2 regions of the Janthinobacterium sp. GW822-FHT07A03 genome follow, and region 2 is predicted to be linked to the other one. Evidence: predicted binding sites of a transcription regulator. Region 2 holds the regulator's gene; the other holds the start of a gene.
What was found. The regulator FNR, encoded in region 2, switches genes on or off when oxygen is low (the NO sensors DNR and NnrR bind a similar motif). The targets are predictions, from matches to a motif close to TTGATNNNNATCAA.

Region 1 (9,129 bases), on a different contig from region 2:
GGCGAAGAAGAGCGCGTGCTGCGCGCCGTGCAAGTGGTGGTCGATGAAAAACTGGCGCGTCCCATCCTGGTGGGCCGTCCGCCCGTGCTCGAAGCGCGCATCCAGAAGTTCGGCCTGCGCCTCAAGCAAGGCGTCGATTTCGACGTCATCAACCCGGACTTCGACGAGCGCTATCGCGATTACTGGAATACGTACTACGCCATGACCAGCCGCAAGGGCGTCACCGAGGAATACGCTAAACTGGAAATGCGCCGCCGCCACACCCTGATCGGTTCGATGATGATCCACAAGGGCGATGCCGACGGCATGATCTGCGGCACCTTCGGCACCACCCAGCTGCACCTGAAATACATCGACCAGGTGCTGGGCAAGCGCGCCGGCAGCAATGTCTACGCCGCCATGAACGTGCTGATCATGCCTGAACGCCAGCTGGTGATGGTCGACACGCACGTCAATGAAAACCCGGACGCCGAGCAATTGGCCGAGATCACCATCATGGCCGCCGAAGAGATGACTCGTTTCGGCCTGTCGCCGCGCGCGGCCCTGCTGTCGCACTCGAACTTCGGTTCCAGCGACAGCGCCTCGGCGCAAAAGATGCGCGCCGCGCTGGCCATCATCAAGGAACGCGCGCCGGACCTGGAAATCGACGGCGAAATGCACGGCGATACGGCCCTCGACAGCAAGCTGCGTCAAAAACTCATGCCGAATTCGGCACTGAAGAACGACGCCAACCTGCTCGTCATGCCGAACATCGAATCGGCCAACATCGCCTACAACCTGGTGAAGACGGCCGCCGGCAACGGCATCGCCGTGGGCCCGATCCTGCTCGGCTGCGCCAAGCCCGTGCACATCCTGACGCCATCGGCCACCGTGCGCCGCATCGTCAACATGACGGCCCTGTGCGTGGTCGACGCAGTTGCCCAGCGTAAAGTCTAAGCGTTAGCCGCGCATGAAAAGCCGCCCCGTCCGCAAGGAGGGGCGGCTTTTTTTACGTCGGTGGCACGGGCAGGGCCGTGGCGGCCGGCTGGCGGCGCAGGTAATAGTGGCGGTACAGCATGATCTCGCCCCACACCAGCAGCAGCGTTAGCAGCGCGAACAGGCCCAGCGTGATCTTGAGCGAATTGAAATACGCGCCGGCCTGGCGTTTGATGGCGTCGATGAAGATCATCGGCACGGATTTATCGAGTTTGCTGAAGTCGGCCTGGCGCGCCACATCGGTGGTCAGCCGCACGGCCAGGTCGGTGCCCAGGCTGGCCAGCTCGCCCGTCGCCTGGCCACGGAAGTTGGCGCCCTTGAGCGCTTCGCCCAGCAGGCCGACCCTGGCGATCAGCTGTTCCTGCAGCACCTGCGTCAGCAGCACGCTGCCGCGGCGCAGGATGAATTCATTGATCCAGCGCGCCTTGCTGCGTTCCCAGTAACCGTCCGAGGTGGGCCGGTAATACAGGTCTTGCACGAAGGGCTCGAGCAGGCTGCGCATGCTGACCGGCTGGCCCGGGGCGATCAGCCTGGCCTGCTGTTCCAGGTAGACGCGCAGCGCCGGCATCTGCGCTTCGACCACCGGCTGCAGGTCGCGCTCGAGGGCCTGGTTGACCACGCGGTGCACGCTGTGCACGGCGCCAAGCCCGCCGCCGAGGAGCGGCAGCGCGAGCAGGATCAACACATAGCTGAGCTTGGCCGCCACGTGCCAGGCGGGCGGACGGCGCACCAGCAGGCATTTTCTGGCCAGCTGGTGGCAGATGCCGAGCGCCAGCACAAAGCCGATCACGCCATACAGCAGCATCCACGGCAGGACGGTCCACAGCAGGTCGCTGCCGAACGGCGCCAGGGCGCTGCCCCAATTGATCAGTTGTTGCTTCATCTACATTGCCTTGATATGAAAAATCAGGCAAGTATAGCCATTGTGCAACAAAACGTGGCGCGCGGGACCTCAGTGCGCCATCAGCACGGGCAAGGTCATCTGGCGCAGCACGGTTTCCGTCACGCCGCCCAGCAGGATTTCGCGGAAGCGCGCGTGGCCGTAGCCGCCCATCACGAGCAGGTTCGCATGCACTTCGGCGGCCATGGCCAGCAGCGCTGCGCCGATGTCGCCCGTGGTGATGGCGGGCCGCACCTCGACGGGCACGCCATGGCGGCTCAGGTAGGCGGCGATGTCGGCGCCCGGATGGCGGGCCGGCTGCGCGTGGCCGGCGGGCGGATGCAGCAGGGCCAGCACCACCAGGCGCGCCGCGCGCAACAGGGGCAGGGCGTGGCCGATGGCGCGCGTCGCTTCCATGCTGCCATCCCAGGCCACCACCACCGTGTGGTTCAGTTCCATGAATTGACCGCTGCGCGGCACGATCAGCACGGGCCGGGCCGCGTTCAGCATGACGTAGGGCACCAGGTCGCTCATGGCGCCGGGCAGCGCTTCGCTGTCGTCGTGCTGGCTGAGCACGGTCAAGTCGCTGTAGCGGGCGCTGACGGCCATGCCGCCATCTTCATCGTCTTCGATCAGGCGCCGCTCGAGCGAGACGGCGCCGGCCTGGCGCGCCAGCGTTTCAAACTGGGCCAGCGCCTGTTCCGCCTGCCCGTGCAGGGCATTGATCTGCGCCGCCACGGCGCCGCCGCGCATGCCGCGGTTGTTTTCCAGGGTAAAGCGCGACACGCCCGTCATGGCGGCGCCGATCAGGTGCGCCTGGTACGCGTGCGCCAGCCGTGCCGCGATGGCGATGCGCTGCGGCGCATGGCGCGACAGGTCGGCGTGGACGAGGATGGATTTGTAAGCCATGGTGTCATTCGCTAGTCAGGATGGCAACAAGGCTAGAACGGCAACACGGGCAAGTCCAGCATTGCCGTGCCGGCGGGCAGTTTTCTTATGCGGAACTTGACGTGGGTCAAAAAAATACGAGCCATGACCTTTCGCAAGGCCAAAGCCAGGAAATGTCGATCTATTTGATGTGCATCAAAATGCCTGGCCCCCTGCAGGCGATAATGGCATCGAACTCCTTGCCCTTCCAGTGGTCTGCATCGGCGCCGGCGCCATCTGTCCGGCACTTCCTTGTGTGACGCAACAACGCTGGCCGTGGCGGGAGTTCACTTCTCGGGCTTCCATGCCTTCTCGTATTCTTTTTCGGCCAGCACGCGCAGTGCGGCGCCTTGCCTGGAGTCATGCTACATTCGTGTCCTGTTTTTTTCTGAAAGGATGAGGATGCCTTTAGGTAACAACTTCTTGCGGCACAATCAGCAAGCCTGGGATGCCCAGGCTGCACGGAACAGCCCGTGGTCGCAGCCCGTCGACAGCGCCACCATCGCCGCGGCCCGTGCCGGGCAGTGGCAAATCCATCTGACACCAGGTCCCTTTCCGGCCGGCTGGCTGGACGAGGTGCGCGGCAAGCGCATCCTGTGCCTGGCCGGTGCCGGCGGGCAGCAGGCGCCCGTGCTGGCTGCCGCCGGCGCGCACGTCACCGTCTTCGACCTGTCTGAACAGCAACTGGCGCAAGACCGCATGGTGGCCGAACGCGACGGCTTGCAACTGGCCACCGTCCAGGGCGACATGCGCGACCTGGCCCGCTTTGCCGACGCCAGCTTCGATGTCATCATCCACCCCGTGTCGAACCAGTACGTGCCCGATATCGCCCCCGTGTGGCGCGAATGCGCGCGCGTGCTGGCCGATGGCGGCGTGCTGCTGAGCAGTTTCTTCAACCCGGCCGTGTTCATCGGCGACCGCGATCCGCAATGGGCACAGCAGGGCTTGATACGCCCCCGTTTCGTGCTGCCGTATTCGGATGTGGAGGATATGGATGCCGATGCGCTGGCGGCGCGCATGGAAAAGGGCGAGGCGCTGGTCTTCGGCCACGGCCTGGACAGCCAGATTGGCGGCCAGCTGGCGGCGGGCTTCGTGCTGGCGGGTTACCACGAGGAAATGCATCCCCACCCGCGCTTTGAAATTGAAAAATTCCTGCCCAGCTTTATTGCCACGCGGGCCGTCAGGCTGGCGCGCGCGCTATAGCGGTCATTAATTGTACGGCTGCAAGTCCAGCCACACGGCATACGACAGGCGCTTGCCGTTCCACAGGCCGCCGCCGCGGATGACGGCGTCGCACGAGGTCAGCTGGCCCACCAGGTCCTGGCGGCCCAGGTTGCGGCGCAGGCGCAGGGCGTCGTTGTGCGACAGGTAGCCCACCAGCAGGCTATCGATGAAGACGGCGATGGCCTTGTCCTGGAACGGGTTGGCATCGTCGCAGACGAGCAGGGCCAGGCATTTTTCTTCCGCGTTGCCGGGGCCGTGCTCGCCAGCCAGCTTGGCGATGGCGGGCTGGTACATCGCTTCGTTTTCCACTTCCGATGCAAAGCGCCCCTCGTCGCTCCAGTGGTGCGCGGGTGCGCCCGCAGGGATCGCCGGCACGTACTGGCGCACGGAGAGGAGCGGCTTGTGCAGCGGTTTGACGGGCGTGCGGCCGCTGAAGACGTAGTACAGCAGGGCGATGACGATCACGATGGCAAGCAGGTAAAGCATGGTATCTCTCTGATTTCTAAGGGGGGAGCCAGGGGCGCGGGCGTGCCGCGCGGCGTTGCCGCTACTATAGCAAGTTCGCCGCCCGGTCCCGGGTAAATCTGGCCATGATCCGCCGTCGCCGGCGCAATGCCAGCGGATCGTTCAGCACGATGGGCGAGGCGCCCGTCAAGCCCGAATAATACTGGCCGTGCCGGCGCAGGACGGCGGCATAGTCGCGCAGCGCGTGGCCGTGCGCCAGCATGCGCGCATCGCAATCGACCTCGATGGCAAAGCGCAGCCGGTGCAGCTGCCACCACAGGGGCACATTCCACGGCATGATAATCATCAATGTGTAGGCCAGGGCCAGCAACTGCGGGTCGCGCGCGGCCAGCCGGCATTGTGCGTGCGCCAGCAGCAGCGCCTGTTGCTGCGGAGGAATCAGTTGCAGCCAGACGGGCATCACGATGCGCGGCCGCAGCAGTCCCGCCACGCAGGGGCCGATGCCGCCGCTCAAGTACACGGGCGTGCCCAGCAACGATGTTTTCTGCCAGCGCCGCTGGTGCGACAGCAGCCAGACGCTGCGCAGCGCCAGCAGCAAGAGCATGCCGCTCGATAAGACAAACCAGCCCAGTTTCAGCTGTGCCTGCTCCGCCGGCATGGCCGCCAGTACGCCGGGCAGCCATGCCAGGGGCAAGGTGACGGACGCGGCGATGGCCGCCAGCCACAGCCAGCGTGTCGTGCGCCCGCGCCGCTGCCGCGCGCGCTCGGCGCGCCAGGCGGCAGCGCTCAACAGCAGCGCCAGCGCCATGCTGCATAGCAGCCAGGCAGGCATCGGGCGCCTAGCGCTTCAGCGCCATGCCGACCGAGGCGGGCGCCGTGTGCTGGAAACCGAATTGCACATACAGGTCTTGCGCCTGGCCATCGGCGATCAGGCTGACGTACGCGCTTTCCGGCACGCCCGTCTCGATGAAGCGCATGATCTCGCGCATGATCAGCTTGCCCAGGCCCTTGCCTTGGTGGGCCGGCAGCACGGCGATATCGGTGACCTGGAAGAAGCAGCCGCCATCGCCGATGACCCTGCCCATGCCGACGACCTCGTCGCCATGCAGCACTTGCACGGCAAACAGGGAATTCGGCAAGCCCTTGGCCGCCGCCGCCGTGCTTTTCGCACTCAGGCCGGCGGCGACGCGCAGCTGCTGGTAGGTGGCGATGGAGGGAATGGCCAGGCGGGTGGTGTAGGGCGATGCTGCGGTCAAGACGGTCTCCTGTGCAATATGGATGGAATGGCCATTATAGGCGGCGAGCGCGGCCGGGGGCGGCACGCTTTATTCGCCGCGCGCTATGTCGTCCGCGGCGCTTTTGCGCTATGGTGGCGTCATCCAATCATTTGTTGAAAGCACGCCATGTCCGCAGGATTTACCGCCACCGAGTTGTCCGTCATCAATGAAGACGACGCCCTGATCACCACCCTGGCCGCGCCAGCCGGCAAAGGCGAGCCCGTCTACCTGATGCTGCAGCGCGCCGATGAATACGACGAGCAGGACGTGGCCATGGGCATGGACGAACCGTATATTGAATATTGCGGCCAGGAATTTGCCTGGTATGGCCACATGCACGCCGTGATCCTGCATCCGAACCGCCTGTCCGTGCAGATGGATGCCGAGGCGGCCATGCAGATGGATGACGACGGCCAGATCGACGTGCGTTTCAACCTGACCCCTGAGCGCTACGCCCAGCTGCAACAGGCGCTGCGCACCACGTTTGAAGGCTGCGACTACTATCGCGAGGAACGTTGATCTGCGTGGACACCGCACGAGCGGATCAAGGTTCAGGAGGATCATCACGAGCAATAACATAGGCATTCGCGTGATCCATAACGGTAAAGAAATTTACGCAGTAGCAGAACCCTCACGCTTATGCGCACGGCATTCGAGGTAAGCCGAAAGAAAGGTTTTTCTTGCTGTATATCAATCATGTCAACCAGTCCACATGGAAATTCGTTATTCCTCAAGGAAATATTTGATTCAGTTTTTAAGGGATGTCTATGCGTAAAATACTTGTCTTGCTTCTTCTCGGAACGATTCTCGGCGGCTGTGCTGGGCAGCGTGTTTCTTCTGATGATCCGATAAACAGAGCGCTGAAGCTTTGTGGACTTGGTATTGATACCAAGTCTGCCGACGTATACAAGGCTGCCGTGGATTTCGCAAACAAAAAAGGCTCTGTCTCATTTGGTAGCGAGGTGTCTGAAGCAGTGGATACGCAGATTGGTATTCTGTTAAAGCAAACGGATTTGAAGTCTGACACTGGGCGCAAGGATGTTGTGGACGAAATCCAAAGGACCCGCCAGTGTGTCATTAGTCAAGTTGAGCTAGCAAGACCTCTCAAGAAGGCTGAGCTGCTTGAGCTATGTCGGGTTGATGTCCAAAGAAAGATTTCTCCACCGGGAAACACATCCTATGGCACGCTTCGCAACTGGAATCAAGCATCAGGTAGTTTCAGTGATTCAGAGATTGTGACGATGACTGGATTATTTGATACTCACGGAAGCTCATCGTTCTGGCTAAGGGCGCAATGCGATCTTCAGGGAGGTACGTTCAATGAGGCAGTGATTCAGCATAGCAATAACTAGCGACAGAGTCAGAGCGATGCGTGCGTCACTTCTAGTGGAGAGTAACTGCCCAAGAGGCTAATTCGTGTCCCTTTAGTTTCTTTTATCATGGATTTGATTCCTGCAAATTTCTCGGCTTTCTCGGAACTCCATTCCGTATCTCATTCGAGTAATTTTCGCAGCACTGCATCATTTGCTTTCTGGCCGGTAGGGGCCCAGTGCGGTTGCAGGCCCGCCAGTTGGGATCGATGACTGCATGTGTCAGTTAGTGCTCGATGAGGTCGAGGTGCTCACCCAACACTTCATCGAGGTTGGCTTGCGCCATCGCCATTTCCCGTCGGGGGGGGGGGGGGGCTCCGCGCTCTAGAAAGAAGTACTGGGTCATATCGCTAAATTCAATAATGTATGCGATTTGTAAAGCGACGGGCAGCCAATAAAAAAACCCGCAGCATCTGGCGATGGGCGGGTTTGATCAGGTACAACTAAAGTGTTCTGTGGTGCCGGGAGCCGGAATCGAACCGGCACGCTGTTTCCAGCGCGGGATTTTGAGTCCCGTGCGTCTACCTATTCCGCCATCCCGGCAACGCGAGACGCATTATCACTGATTTGTCACAATCTGGCAAGTTTTATGCTTGGCGTGTGTTTTGCACAAGCATGCAGAATCGTTGACGGCGGCGATTCCAGCGCAAGAAGCGGAGTGCCGCACCGGGCTTGCCGGCCTATCTTTTTCCTTTCAATCACTTGAAAGGAAATCAAATGTTGCAACTGGAAAATAAGGTCGCCATCATCACGGGTGCCAGCTCGGGCATCGGCCATGCGGCGGCGCGGCTGTTTGCCCGCCATGGCGCGCGGCTGGTGCTGGTGGCGCGGCGGCAGAAGGAGCTCGAGGCGCTGGTGGCGCAGCTGGCGGACGGCGGCGCGCAAGCCGTGGCCTGCGCCGGCGATGTGGCCGACGCGGCGTGCGCGCAAGGGGCCGTGGCGCTGGCGCTGCAACGCTTTGGCGGCCTCGATATCGCCTTCAATAATGCGGGCACCCTGGGGCCCATGGGACCCACGCCCGAGCTTGCCCTGGACGACTGGCGGGCGGCGGTCGATACCAATCTCACCAGTGCCTTCCTGGCGGCAAAATATCAGCTGCCCGCCATGGCGGCGCGCGGCGGCGGTTCGCTGATTTTTACCTCGACCTTTGTCGGGCATACGCTGGGCATGGCCGGCATGGCCGCGTATGCGGCCAGCAAGGCGGGCGTGATCGGCTTGACCAAGGCCCTGGCGGCCGAGTATGGCGCGGCGGGCGTGCGCGTGAATGCCCTGCTGCCGGGCGGCACCGATACGCCCATGGGGCGGGCAGTGGCGAATACGCCCGAAGCGCTGGCCTTCGTGGCGGGCTTGCATGCCTTGAAACGTCTGGCTACGCCGGACGAGATCGCCCGCTCGGCGCTGTACCTGGCCTCCGATGCATCGAGCTTCACCACCGGCACGGCGCTGCTGGCCGACGGCGGCGTGTCCATCGTGCGCGCATAAGGCACGCGCAGAAACGCCGACGGCCCGGGGATGAGCCGGGCCGTCGGTGGTGTGTTGCTACATCAAGTTCAGTTTCAAGCTCAGTTGTGAACCGAGTTCAGCTGGCGCGCGATGATGTCGTGGTTGAGCCAGACGACGGGCGCTTGCGGCTCCGACATGGCGTGGAACATCAGCGGGCCCGTGCCTTCCAGCACCAGCGAGCTCAGGTGGTCGGTGATCAGTTCCTTGCGGTCCTTGTGCAGCTTGGTGATGTCGTCCGAGGTACCGATCATGACTTCGGCCAGCTCCGGCGTGTTGTCCATCGGCCAGGCAGCGAAGTTGCGGAACTGCACGCTGGTGGCGTCGCCGTTGTAGGCGGCGATACGGTCGAGCAAGTCTTGCAGCGACACGCCGTCTTCCAGCAAGCCCTGGCAGGTTTCCCATTGCTCTTCGGCCCAGGCAGCGCCGCCTTCTTTTTTCAGCGCGTCGAGCAGGGGGAACAGCGACAGTTCCACGCCGACGAAAATGTCGGATGAATTCGTGCGGATTT
Region 2 (9,129 bases):
GATCACACATGATCCCGAAGATGCGCGCATCCTGGGCGAACATGTGCTTTACTTGCGTGACGGACAAATTGACAGCATGGAAGAAAATAAGGCATTGGGTGAACGCATTGGATAAATCGGCAGCAGCGGAAATCGGCCTGCAAGGTTCGGTATGGATGACGGTGGGCGGAGAAAACCTGGGCGGCGCCGGCAGGGTGGAATTGCTGGGCGCCATCGCCGAATGCGGCTCCATCACGCAGGCGGCCAAACTCGTCAAGATGAGCTACAAGGCGGCCTGGGACGCCATCGACGCGATGAACAACCTGGCCGGCGAGCCATTGGTCGAGCGTCTGACGGGCGGCAAGGGCGGCGGCGGCACGCGGCTAACGCAGCGTGGGCGCCAGCTGGTCGACAATTTCCGTATCATCGAGCGTGAGCATGCCCGCTATCTGCGCCAGCTGGGCAGCCAGGCGGAAGGCATCGCCGACGATCTTTTACTCATACGGAGAATGGCCATGAAAACCACGGCACGCAATCAATTCCTGGGCAAAGTTGCTGAACTGAAACAAGGCGCCGTCAACGACGAAGTGACCTTGGAATTGCCGGGCGGACAGCATATCGTCGCCATCGTCACGCGTGACAGCAGCGAAAACCTGGGCCTGGTGCCGGGCGCGGAAGCGTTTGCGCTGATCAAGGCGTCGTCGATCATCCTCGTGGCGGACAGTGAAGGCGCGCGCTTTTCGGCGCGCAACCAGCTGGCCGGCACCATCACGCGCGTGCAGACGGGCGCCGTCAACACGGAAGTGGTGCTGGATTTGCCCCGTGGCGGCACCATCGCCGCCATCATCACGAACCAGAGCAGCACCGACCTGGGCATCGAGATCGGCAGCAGCGTAACGGCGATTTTCAAGGCCTCCAGCGTGATTTTGGGCGTGCCGGCGTAAGCGGCGACGCTGACCCCAGTTTTATGTTGCAGGCTTAATCTTTCAGCCTGGACAACCAATCCGCTGCCGCCGCCAGCGCCTGTTCCAGCTCCTGCGCCGTCTGCGCCAGCAGCGCCGGCACCTCGTCCAGGCGGCCCGCGTCGATGGCTTCCTCGGTGGCGAAGGCGGCGCGGATCAGGCGTTTCGTGCCCAGGGTGCCGACGGAGCCGCGCACGCCGTGCAGGATGCGCGCCACGTCGCTGTGGCGGCCCGCCTGCAACGCCGTTTCGGCGTCGCGCACGGGCGTCATGCCCTTGTTCAGCGCGTCTTCCACCATGCGCCGCAGCACGCCGCGCCCTTTTGCATCGCGCCCCATCACGCGCATCAGCGGCGCCATGGAAAACACTTCCTCATCGGCAACGGGCGCCGGCCCGGCCGTCTGCACTGGCGGGCGCTTGGGCAGGTGGCGCAGGATGACTTCCATCATCTCTTCCACCACCACGGGCTTGGCGATGAAATCGCTGATGCCGGCCGTCATGCAGCGCTCGCGCTCGGACGCCAGCACGCCGGCCGTCATGGCGATCACGGGCAGGTTCAAGCGCAGTTCCGTGCGGATGATGTGGGTGGCGCTGAAGCCGTCCATGACGGGCATCTGCATGTCCATCAGCACGATGTCGTAGCGCAGCGCTTCCGTGCGCAGCCGTTCCACGGCTTGCAAGCCGTCGCCCACCACGTCCAGGGTGGCGCCCATGTGTTCGAGGATGCCGCGCGCCACGGCCTGGTTCAAATGGTTGTCTTCCACCAGCAGGAAATGCACGCCGGCCAGTTCCGTGCCCAGCGGCTGGTGCAGGATGCGCTGCTCGCCGCCGTCGTTCTTGGTAATCAGCGCCTGGTGCAGGGCGTCGAACAGGCTCGAGCCCGTAATCGGCTTCATCAGCACGACGTCGGCCTCGGCCGCGCTGGAAATTTCTTCCAAGTGGTTGCGGGCGAAGGCGTTGACCATCACCACGATGGGCTGGCGCTGGCCGCTGGCCGCCTGGCGGATGGCCTTGGCCGTGGCCAGGCCGTCCATCACGGGCATGTGCCAGTCGGCCAGCACCACGTCGTATGGCTGCTGCTGCGCCAGGCGTTCGCGGTACAGTTCGATGGCGGCAAAGCCGGAGTCCACTTCGTCGGCCAGCCAGCCCCACGCCTCGATCAGCTTGACGATCAGTTCGCGCGTGGTGCGGTTATCGTCGGCCACCAGCAGGCGCAGCTGGCCCAGGGTGGGCGTGCGCCGCGTTTCGGCCGGCTGCGCCAGCATCTCGAAGGGCACGCTGAACCAGAAGCGGCTGCCCTTGCCTTCGCTGCTGGCGACGGCGATGTCGCCGCCCATCATGTGGATCAGCTGCTTGCTGATGGCCAGGCCCAGGCCCGTGCCGCCGAAGCGCCGCGTGATGCTCTGGTCACCCTGCGAAAACGCGGCAAACAGCTGCTGTTGCTGCAGTTCCGTCATGCCGATGCCCGTATCGCGCACTTCGAAGCGCAGCCAGGCGCGCCCGTTCTCTTTCTCGGCCAGGCTGACGGCCACCACCACTTCGCCGCTCTCGGTAAACTTGATGGCGTTGCCGGCCAGGTTGACGAGAATCTGCTGCAGGCGCTGGGCGTCGCCCACGAGGCGGCGCGGCACGTCGGGCTCGACGGCAATCGCCAGTTCCAGCTCCTTTTCGCCCGCATTCATCGTCATCGTCGTGGCCAGCGTGTTCATGACCTCGTCGAGGTCGAATTCGACGGGCGACAATTCCATGCGGCGCGCCTCGATCTTCGAATAGTCGAGCACGTCGTTGAGGATGCCCAGCAGCGACTGGCCCGCCACGCGCACCATGGTCAGGTACTTGCGCTGTTCCGTATCGAGCTTGGTATTGCCCAGCAGATACACCATGCCCAGCACGGCATTGAGGGGCGTGCGGATTTCATGGCTCATGTTGGCCACGAAATCGCTCTTCGCGCGGTTGGCCGCCTCGGCCCGGTCGCGCTCCTGTTCCAGCTCCGCCGCGCGCGATTCGAGTTCCTGCTGCAGGCGGTCGCGCTCGCTCATCAGGCCGTTGAAGGCTTCCGTCAGCTCGCCGATCTCGTCGCGCTGCTGCACCGGCACGGGGGTGAAGCGGCTGCCGCTGGTGCGCAGCGCCTGCAGGGTGTCGCGCAGGCGCACCAGGGGCGAGAGCAGGCGCACGGTGACCCAGCCCAGAACGGCCGCGGCCAGCAGCGAGGCGAGGATGCTCCACAGCACCAGCCGGTACAGCACGCCGTCGAACGGTTCGAAGGCGTCGTCGAGGGGCAGCGAGGCGGCCAGCAGCCAGTTCACCGATTTCAGGCGCTTGAAGCTGTTGACGGCCGTGATGCCGCGGCTGTTGGTGCTGACCATGGTGCCTTCGCCATCGTCCTTCAGCAGCTGGGTGGTCGTCAGGTTGGCGTTCGGCAGGCGCGGCTGCAGCAAACGGCTGGTATCGGGGTGCAGCACATAGCGCGGCACGGCGCCGCGCGTGAGGATGAAGTAATAGCCGCTCTTGCCGATCTTTTCCGAGCGCAGGCGCCCCAGCAGGTTGTCCTTGTACAGGCGCAGCACGCCGATCACCACGCCGGCCACCTGGCCATCGGCGGCCAGCACGGGCGCCACCATCTGCACGATGGGCATGCCGCTCGATTTGCCCAGCATCGGCTCGGTGATCATGGGCTGGCGCGTGCGCAGCACGGTCTGGAAGTACTCGCGCTCGGCGACGTTGATGCCGGCGCGCCCCGTGACCAGCGGCATGTCGGCCACGACGGCGCCGTGCGCGTCGAGCACCAGCACGTCGTCGAACAGCACCAGCATCGAGCGGCGCGAATAGTATTCGCGCAATTGGGCGGGCTGGCCGATCAGTTCCGGCGGCTGCTGCCGGGCCGTCAGGGTGACGATCTGCAGCAGCATGCCCAGCTTGTCGTCGAGCTCGGCGGCGGTGCGGCTGATCAGCGACGACTGCTGGCTCAGCAGTACACGGGTGAAGTCGTCGCGCATGTGCTGCACCTGGATCATGGTGACCAGCGCGATCATGGCGATCGAGGTCAGGCTGGTGGCCAGCGCGACTTTTGCTTTGATGCCGAGAGGCTTCATGATTTCCTTTTCAGTACCGTGCGGCACAGGCGGCAGATAATGCTGTCAGGAATTTTCCTATCAATACATCAACTTGGCAAGCGGCGCCGCGCAAATTGCCCGCCCCGCATGGGCTTTTGACGATGTTGCCATATAATTAAAGGCTGGACGTCGTTTATTCGCCGAAATTGCGGTGAAATTGGCACACGGCAACCCTGTATGCAGTAAACTTGTTATTGCATTTTCTTAAAGGTACCGACATGACTGAAGCGCTACTCACTCCAACCTTGCCCACAGTGAACGTGGAAGCGTTGCGTGCGCGATGCTCGACCTGCAGCATGCATCAATTGTGCCTGCCGATGGGCCTCGATGTGGGCGACATGGACAGGCTGGACCAGATCATCGGCCGCCGCCGCAAGATCGTGCGCGGCGCCTCGTTGTTCCGCATCGGCGACTCGTTCCAGAACCTGTACGCGATCCGCCTGGGGCACTTCAAGACGTACCAGATCAATCCGGGCGGCGAAGAGCAGGTGACGGGCTTCCAGATGGCGGGTGAACTGCTGGGCATGGACGCCATCAGCGCCGACCGCCACCACTGTAATGCGGTGGCGCTGGAAGACAGCGAAGTGTGTGAAATCCCGTTTTCCAGCCTGGAACAATTGCTGGGTAATATGCCGACCCTGCTGCGCCATTTCCACCGTATGATGAGCCAGGAAATCACGCGCGAGCAAAGCGTGATGCTGTTGCTGGGCAATATGCAGGCGACGCAGCGCTTTGCCGCCTTCATCGTCAACCTGGCGTCGCGCTATGAAGCGCGCGGCTATTCGGGCAGCAATTTCCAGCTGCGCATGTCGCGCGAGGAAATCGGCAACTACCTGGGCCTGACCATCGAAAGCGTCAGCCGTTTATTGTCGAAATTCAAGAAGGAAGGCTGGCTGCGCGTCTCCAACCGCGAGATCGAGATCCTGCAGCCGGCAAAACTGAAGGCTATTACGGCCGGCACCGACGTCTGCAAGTAAAGCTTAGAGTTCTTCATCGGCGTGCAGCGCGATGCTGCGCTGCAGGGGCCAGGTCCAGATGCCGGACAGGCGCCACTCGCGTTTGTCGTTTTCCACCAGCACCTGCCAGCGGCTGCGCTCGAGCATCGGCAGCGCCACGGAAAAATTGCCGGCCGCATCGGGTTGCACCAGCAGCTTGATATCCTTTTCCGGCAGGGTCGCATGCGCCAGGTGCAACTGCAACGGCCCCTGGTACGCCTTGCCGAAGCTGTGCACGGAGCCGCTCAGGCGGGCTGCAGCCACGTCATACGACAGGGTGGTATCCATCGCCAGGTCGCTGGCGATCGTGTCGCGCTTCAAATCCTGGTTGATCGCCTTGCCCTGCTTGTAATAATCGCCCACCACCAGCGCATCGGGTTGCGTAAACGCAATATAGCCCATGAAACTGCCGACGACCACGGACAGGCCGGGACCGATCATCAGCAGCCATGGCCAGCGATGCTTGTACCACGGTGCAACGGGAGGTTGCAGTTTCAGACTGTCGGACATGGTATTTCTCCTGATTAATTGGCCAGTCCCCATGCGGGGACCGGCCTTCCTGCATTAGCGCGGCACGATGAAGACCGCGCTTTCACGCACGTGCAGCGACGGGTCGTCCAGCGAGTGCAATTCGATTGCAATCTTGTTCGACCCCTTCTCGCCGACCCCGTGCGGCACGCGCAGGCGGATCGGCCAGCCCAGCGTTTCCGTCGGCTGCAACGTCACTTCATTGCGCGTCAACAAGGTCAGGCCCGGCAGACCGGATACACTGATTTTGAAATGCTGGCTTTGCTCCGAGGTGTTCATGATCTGCAGGCGGTAGACGTTTTCGATCATGCCATCTTCCACTTCGCGTCCCATCGAACCGCGGTCGCGGATCACGTCCATTTTCAGCGGCGTGCGCAGGGCCAGCGAAGTACACACGGCGATGATGATCAGGGCCAGGATGGAAGTGTAGATCAGCACGCGCGGGCGCATGGCGCGCTGGCGGATCTGCTGCGAATTGAAGTTGTTTTCCATCGCATGGTCGGTACTGTAGCGTACCAGTCCCCGCGGCCGGTCGACCTTGTCCATCACGCTGTTGCAGGCATCGACGCAGGCGGCGCAGCCGATGCATTCATACTGCAGGCCGTTGCGGATATCGATGCCGGTCGGACACACCTGCACGCACAGGGTGCAGTCGATGCAGTCGCCCAGCTTGTCGTTGTTGCCGGCCTTCTTGCTCATGGCGCCGCGTGGTTCGCCGCGCTTGGCATCGTAGGTGATGATCAGGGTGTCCTGGTCGAACATGGCGCTCTGGAAGCGCGCGTAGGGGCACATGTATTTGCACACCTGCTCGCGCAGCCAGCCCGCGTTGCCGTAGGTTGCCAGACTGTAGAACAAGACCCAGAACCATTCCCAGGGACCGAAATTGAGGGTGGTCACTTCGCGCGCCAGTTCCTTGATCGGCGTGAAGTAGCCGACAAAGGTAAAGCCCGTCCACAGGGCGATGGCGCCCCATACCAGGTGCTTGGCCGTCTTCTTGAACGCCTTGCGCACGGAGGGGCCCTGCTTGTCGAGGGCCATGCGCGCGCTGCGCGTGCCCTCGATGCGGCGTTCGACCCACAGGAAGATTTCCGTGTATACCGTTTGCGGGCAAGAGAACCCGCACCACACCCGCCCGGCAATGGCCGTGACGAGGAACAATAAATAGGCACAGATGATCAGCAGGGCCGCCAGGTAGATGAAATCCTGGGGCCACAGCACGACGCCGAAAATGTAGAACTTGCGCGTGGTCAAATCGAACAGCAGGGCTTGCCTGCCATTCCAGGTCAACCACGGCAAGCCGTAGAACGCGAGCTGGGTAAGCCAGACGCATACCCATCGCCAGGTAGCGTAGCGTCCTTTGGCCTCGCGAGGGTAGATTTGCTCGCGGGCCGCATACATCTTGATGACTTGAGGTTCCATTACGTCATTTCACGGGCGTCTGGGGATTCGACAGGCTCCAGACATACGCCGACAGCACGTGTACCTTGGATTCGCCGAGGAAATCGCTGAAGGCCGGCATGGTGTTGTTGCGACCCTTGCGGACGGTTTCCATGATGGTATCGGCGCTGCCGCCGTACAGCCAGATCTTGTCCGTCAGGTTGGGCGCACCGAGCATCTGGTTACCCTTCGCATCGGCGCCGTGACAGGCCATGCAGGCGCCGAACTTGGCCTTGCCCAGCACGGATTTGACGGGGTCCGAGGTGGAACCGGACAGGCTCAGCACGTAATGGGCCACGTTCTCGACATCCTTTTCGGAACCCAGGGCGGCGCCCATCGGCGGCATCTGCCCATTGCGGCCGTGCATGATGGTGGTCTTGATGATGTCGGGATCACCGCCATACAGCCAGTCCTTGTCCGTCAGGTTGGGGAAGCCCTTGTTGCCGCGCGCATCCGAACCGTGGCATTGCGCGCAGTAGGTCAGGAACAGACGCTGGCCGATGGCTTGCGCCTGCGGATCGGCGGCCACCGTCTTCAAGTCCTGGCTCAGGTACTTGTTGAACAGGGGGCCGTAGTCGGCTTCCGCCTTCTTCAGCTCTTCTTCGTACTGGCCCGTCGATTTCCAGCCCAGGCTGCCGGCATAGTTGCCCAGGCCCGGGTACAGGAACAGGTAGGCCAGCGCGAAGACGATGGTGATGTAGAACAGCCACATCCACCAGCGCGGCATCGGCGTGTTGAGTTCCTTCAAGTCCTCGTCCCAGACGTGGCCCGTGGTGCCGTCGGCGGGGGCGCCGGCGGCCACTTTCACTTTCGACTGCGAGTACAGCAGCACGCCGCAGCCGATGATGCCCAGCAGGGACAGCACGATGATGTAGATGTTCCAGAAGCCATTGGTAAAGTCAGCCATGGTTGCGCTCCTTCGCCAGGTTCATCTCGGCCTCGGCCGGATAGTCGAGCGCGTCGTCGGCGAACGGCAGGCGCGCCGCCGCGTCGAAGTCGCTATTGCTGCGGCTGAACGTCCACCACAGGATGCCCACGAACGTCGTAAAGGAAACCACCGTCATGACGCTGCTGGCGCTGTCAAACAGGTTTTCGATTGCCATGCTAATTCCTTGTTTTGATTAATGTACCGAGGCCTTGCAGATAGGCGACCAGGGCGTCTTCTTCCGTCTTGTCCTGCAGCTGCGCGGGGCCGGCGGCGATCTCTTCATCGCTGTACGGCTGGCCCAGGCGTTTCAGGGCGCGCATCTTCGGCATGATGTCGTCAGGCACCAGCTTGGTCTTCGCCAGCCAGGGGTAGGCCGGCATGTTCGACTCGGGCACCACGTCGCGCGGGTTGTTCAGGTGCGTGCGGTGCCATTCGTCGCTGTAGCGGGCGCCCACGCGGGCCAGGTCCGGGCCCGTGCGCTTGGAACCCCACTGGAACGGACGGTCGTAGACGAACTCGCCGGCGACCGAATAGTGGCCATAGCGTTCCGTTTCCGCGCGCAGCGGACGCACCATCTGCGAATGGCAGTTGTAGCAGCCTTCGCGCACGTAGATGTCGCGGCCCGCCAGGCGCAGCGGCGAGTACGGCTTCAGGCCGGCGACGGGTTCCGTCGTGCTCTTCTGGAAGAACAGGGGGACGATCTCGACGGCGCCGCCGATGCTGATCACCACCGTGACCAGGGCGATCAGCAGCCAGGGGTTTTTCTCAATCCATGCATGTGAAAATTTCATTTGCTTTTGCTCCTATCAGGCGTGCGCCGCGTTCAGTTCCGGAATGCGGGCGACGGGGAGTTTGCTGCCGCGCAGAGTCATCCAGGTGTTGTAGCCCATGATGCACATACCCGACAGGTACAGCAGGCCACCGGCCACGCGCACCACGTAGTACGGATACGTTGCTTTCACGCTTTCGACAAAGGTGTAGGTCAGGGTGCCGTCCGGGTTGACCGCGCGCCACATCAGGCCCTGCATCACGCCGGCGATCCACATGGCGGCGATGTACAGCACGATGCCGATGGTGGCCACCCAGAAGTGCACGTCGACCAGGCGCGTGCTGTGCATCTGCGTGCGGCCCGCCAGGCGCGGCAGCAGGTAGTAGATCGAACCCATGGTGATGAAGCCGACCCAGCCC

Region 1: AC1RJW_RS10875 (universal stress protein) is a predicted target of FNR. The motif match lies at 2,929-2,942, and genes of this name have one in related genera.

What each region holds. Positions count from the first base shown of each region.
Region 1 is NZ_JBXAKW010000003.1:278,920-288,048, reverse strand. Features, by position in the region: gene AC1RJW_RS10885 (NADP-dependent malic enzyme) at 1-936, shown strand, start outside; gene AC1RJW_RS10880 (hypothetical protein) at 989-1,858, opposite strand; gene AC1RJW_RS10875 (universal stress protein) at 1,928-2,764, opposite strand; gene AC1RJW_RS10870 (class I SAM-dependent methyltransferase) at 3,185-3,985, shown strand; gene AC1RJW_RS10865 (hypothetical protein) at 3,992-4,492, opposite strand; gene AC1RJW_RS10860 (M56 family metallopeptidase) at 4,557-5,303, opposite strand; gene AC1RJW_RS10855 (GNAT family N-acetyltransferase) at 5,311-5,727, opposite strand; gene AC1RJW_RS10850 (Imm10 family immunity protein) at 5,875-6,267, shown strand; gene AC1RJW_RS10845 (hypothetical protein) at 6,516-7,100, shown strand; tRNA gene AC1RJW_RS10840 (tRNA-Leu) at 7,575-7,661, opposite strand; gene AC1RJW_RS10835 (SDR family oxidoreductase) at 7,836-8,600, shown strand; gene AC1RJW_RS10830 (enoyl ACP reductase FabMG family protein) at 8,681-9,129, opposite strand, start outside.
Region 2 is NZ_JBXAKW010000002.1:65,756-74,884, reverse strand. Features, by position in the region: gene AC1RJW_RS06345 (sulfate/molybdate ABC transporter ATP-binding protein) at 1-115, shown strand, start outside; gene AC1RJW_RS06340 (TOBE domain-containing protein) at 156-923, shown strand; gene AC1RJW_RS06335 (response regulator) at 958-4,032, opposite strand; gene fnr (fumarate/nitrate reduction transcriptional regulator Fnr) at 4,272-5,030, shown strand; gene AC1RJW_RS06325 (FixH family protein) at 5,034-5,558, opposite strand; gene ccoG (cytochrome c oxidase accessory protein CcoG) at 5,613-6,995, opposite strand; gene ccoP (cytochrome-c oxidase, cbb3-type subunit III) at 7,000-7,920, opposite strand; gene AC1RJW_RS06310 (cbb3-type cytochrome oxidase subunit 3) at 7,913-8,116, opposite strand; gene ccoO (cytochrome-c oxidase, cbb3-type subunit II) at 8,118-8,732, opposite strand; gene ccoN (cytochrome-c oxidase, cbb3-type subunit I) at 8,748-9,129, opposite strand, start outside.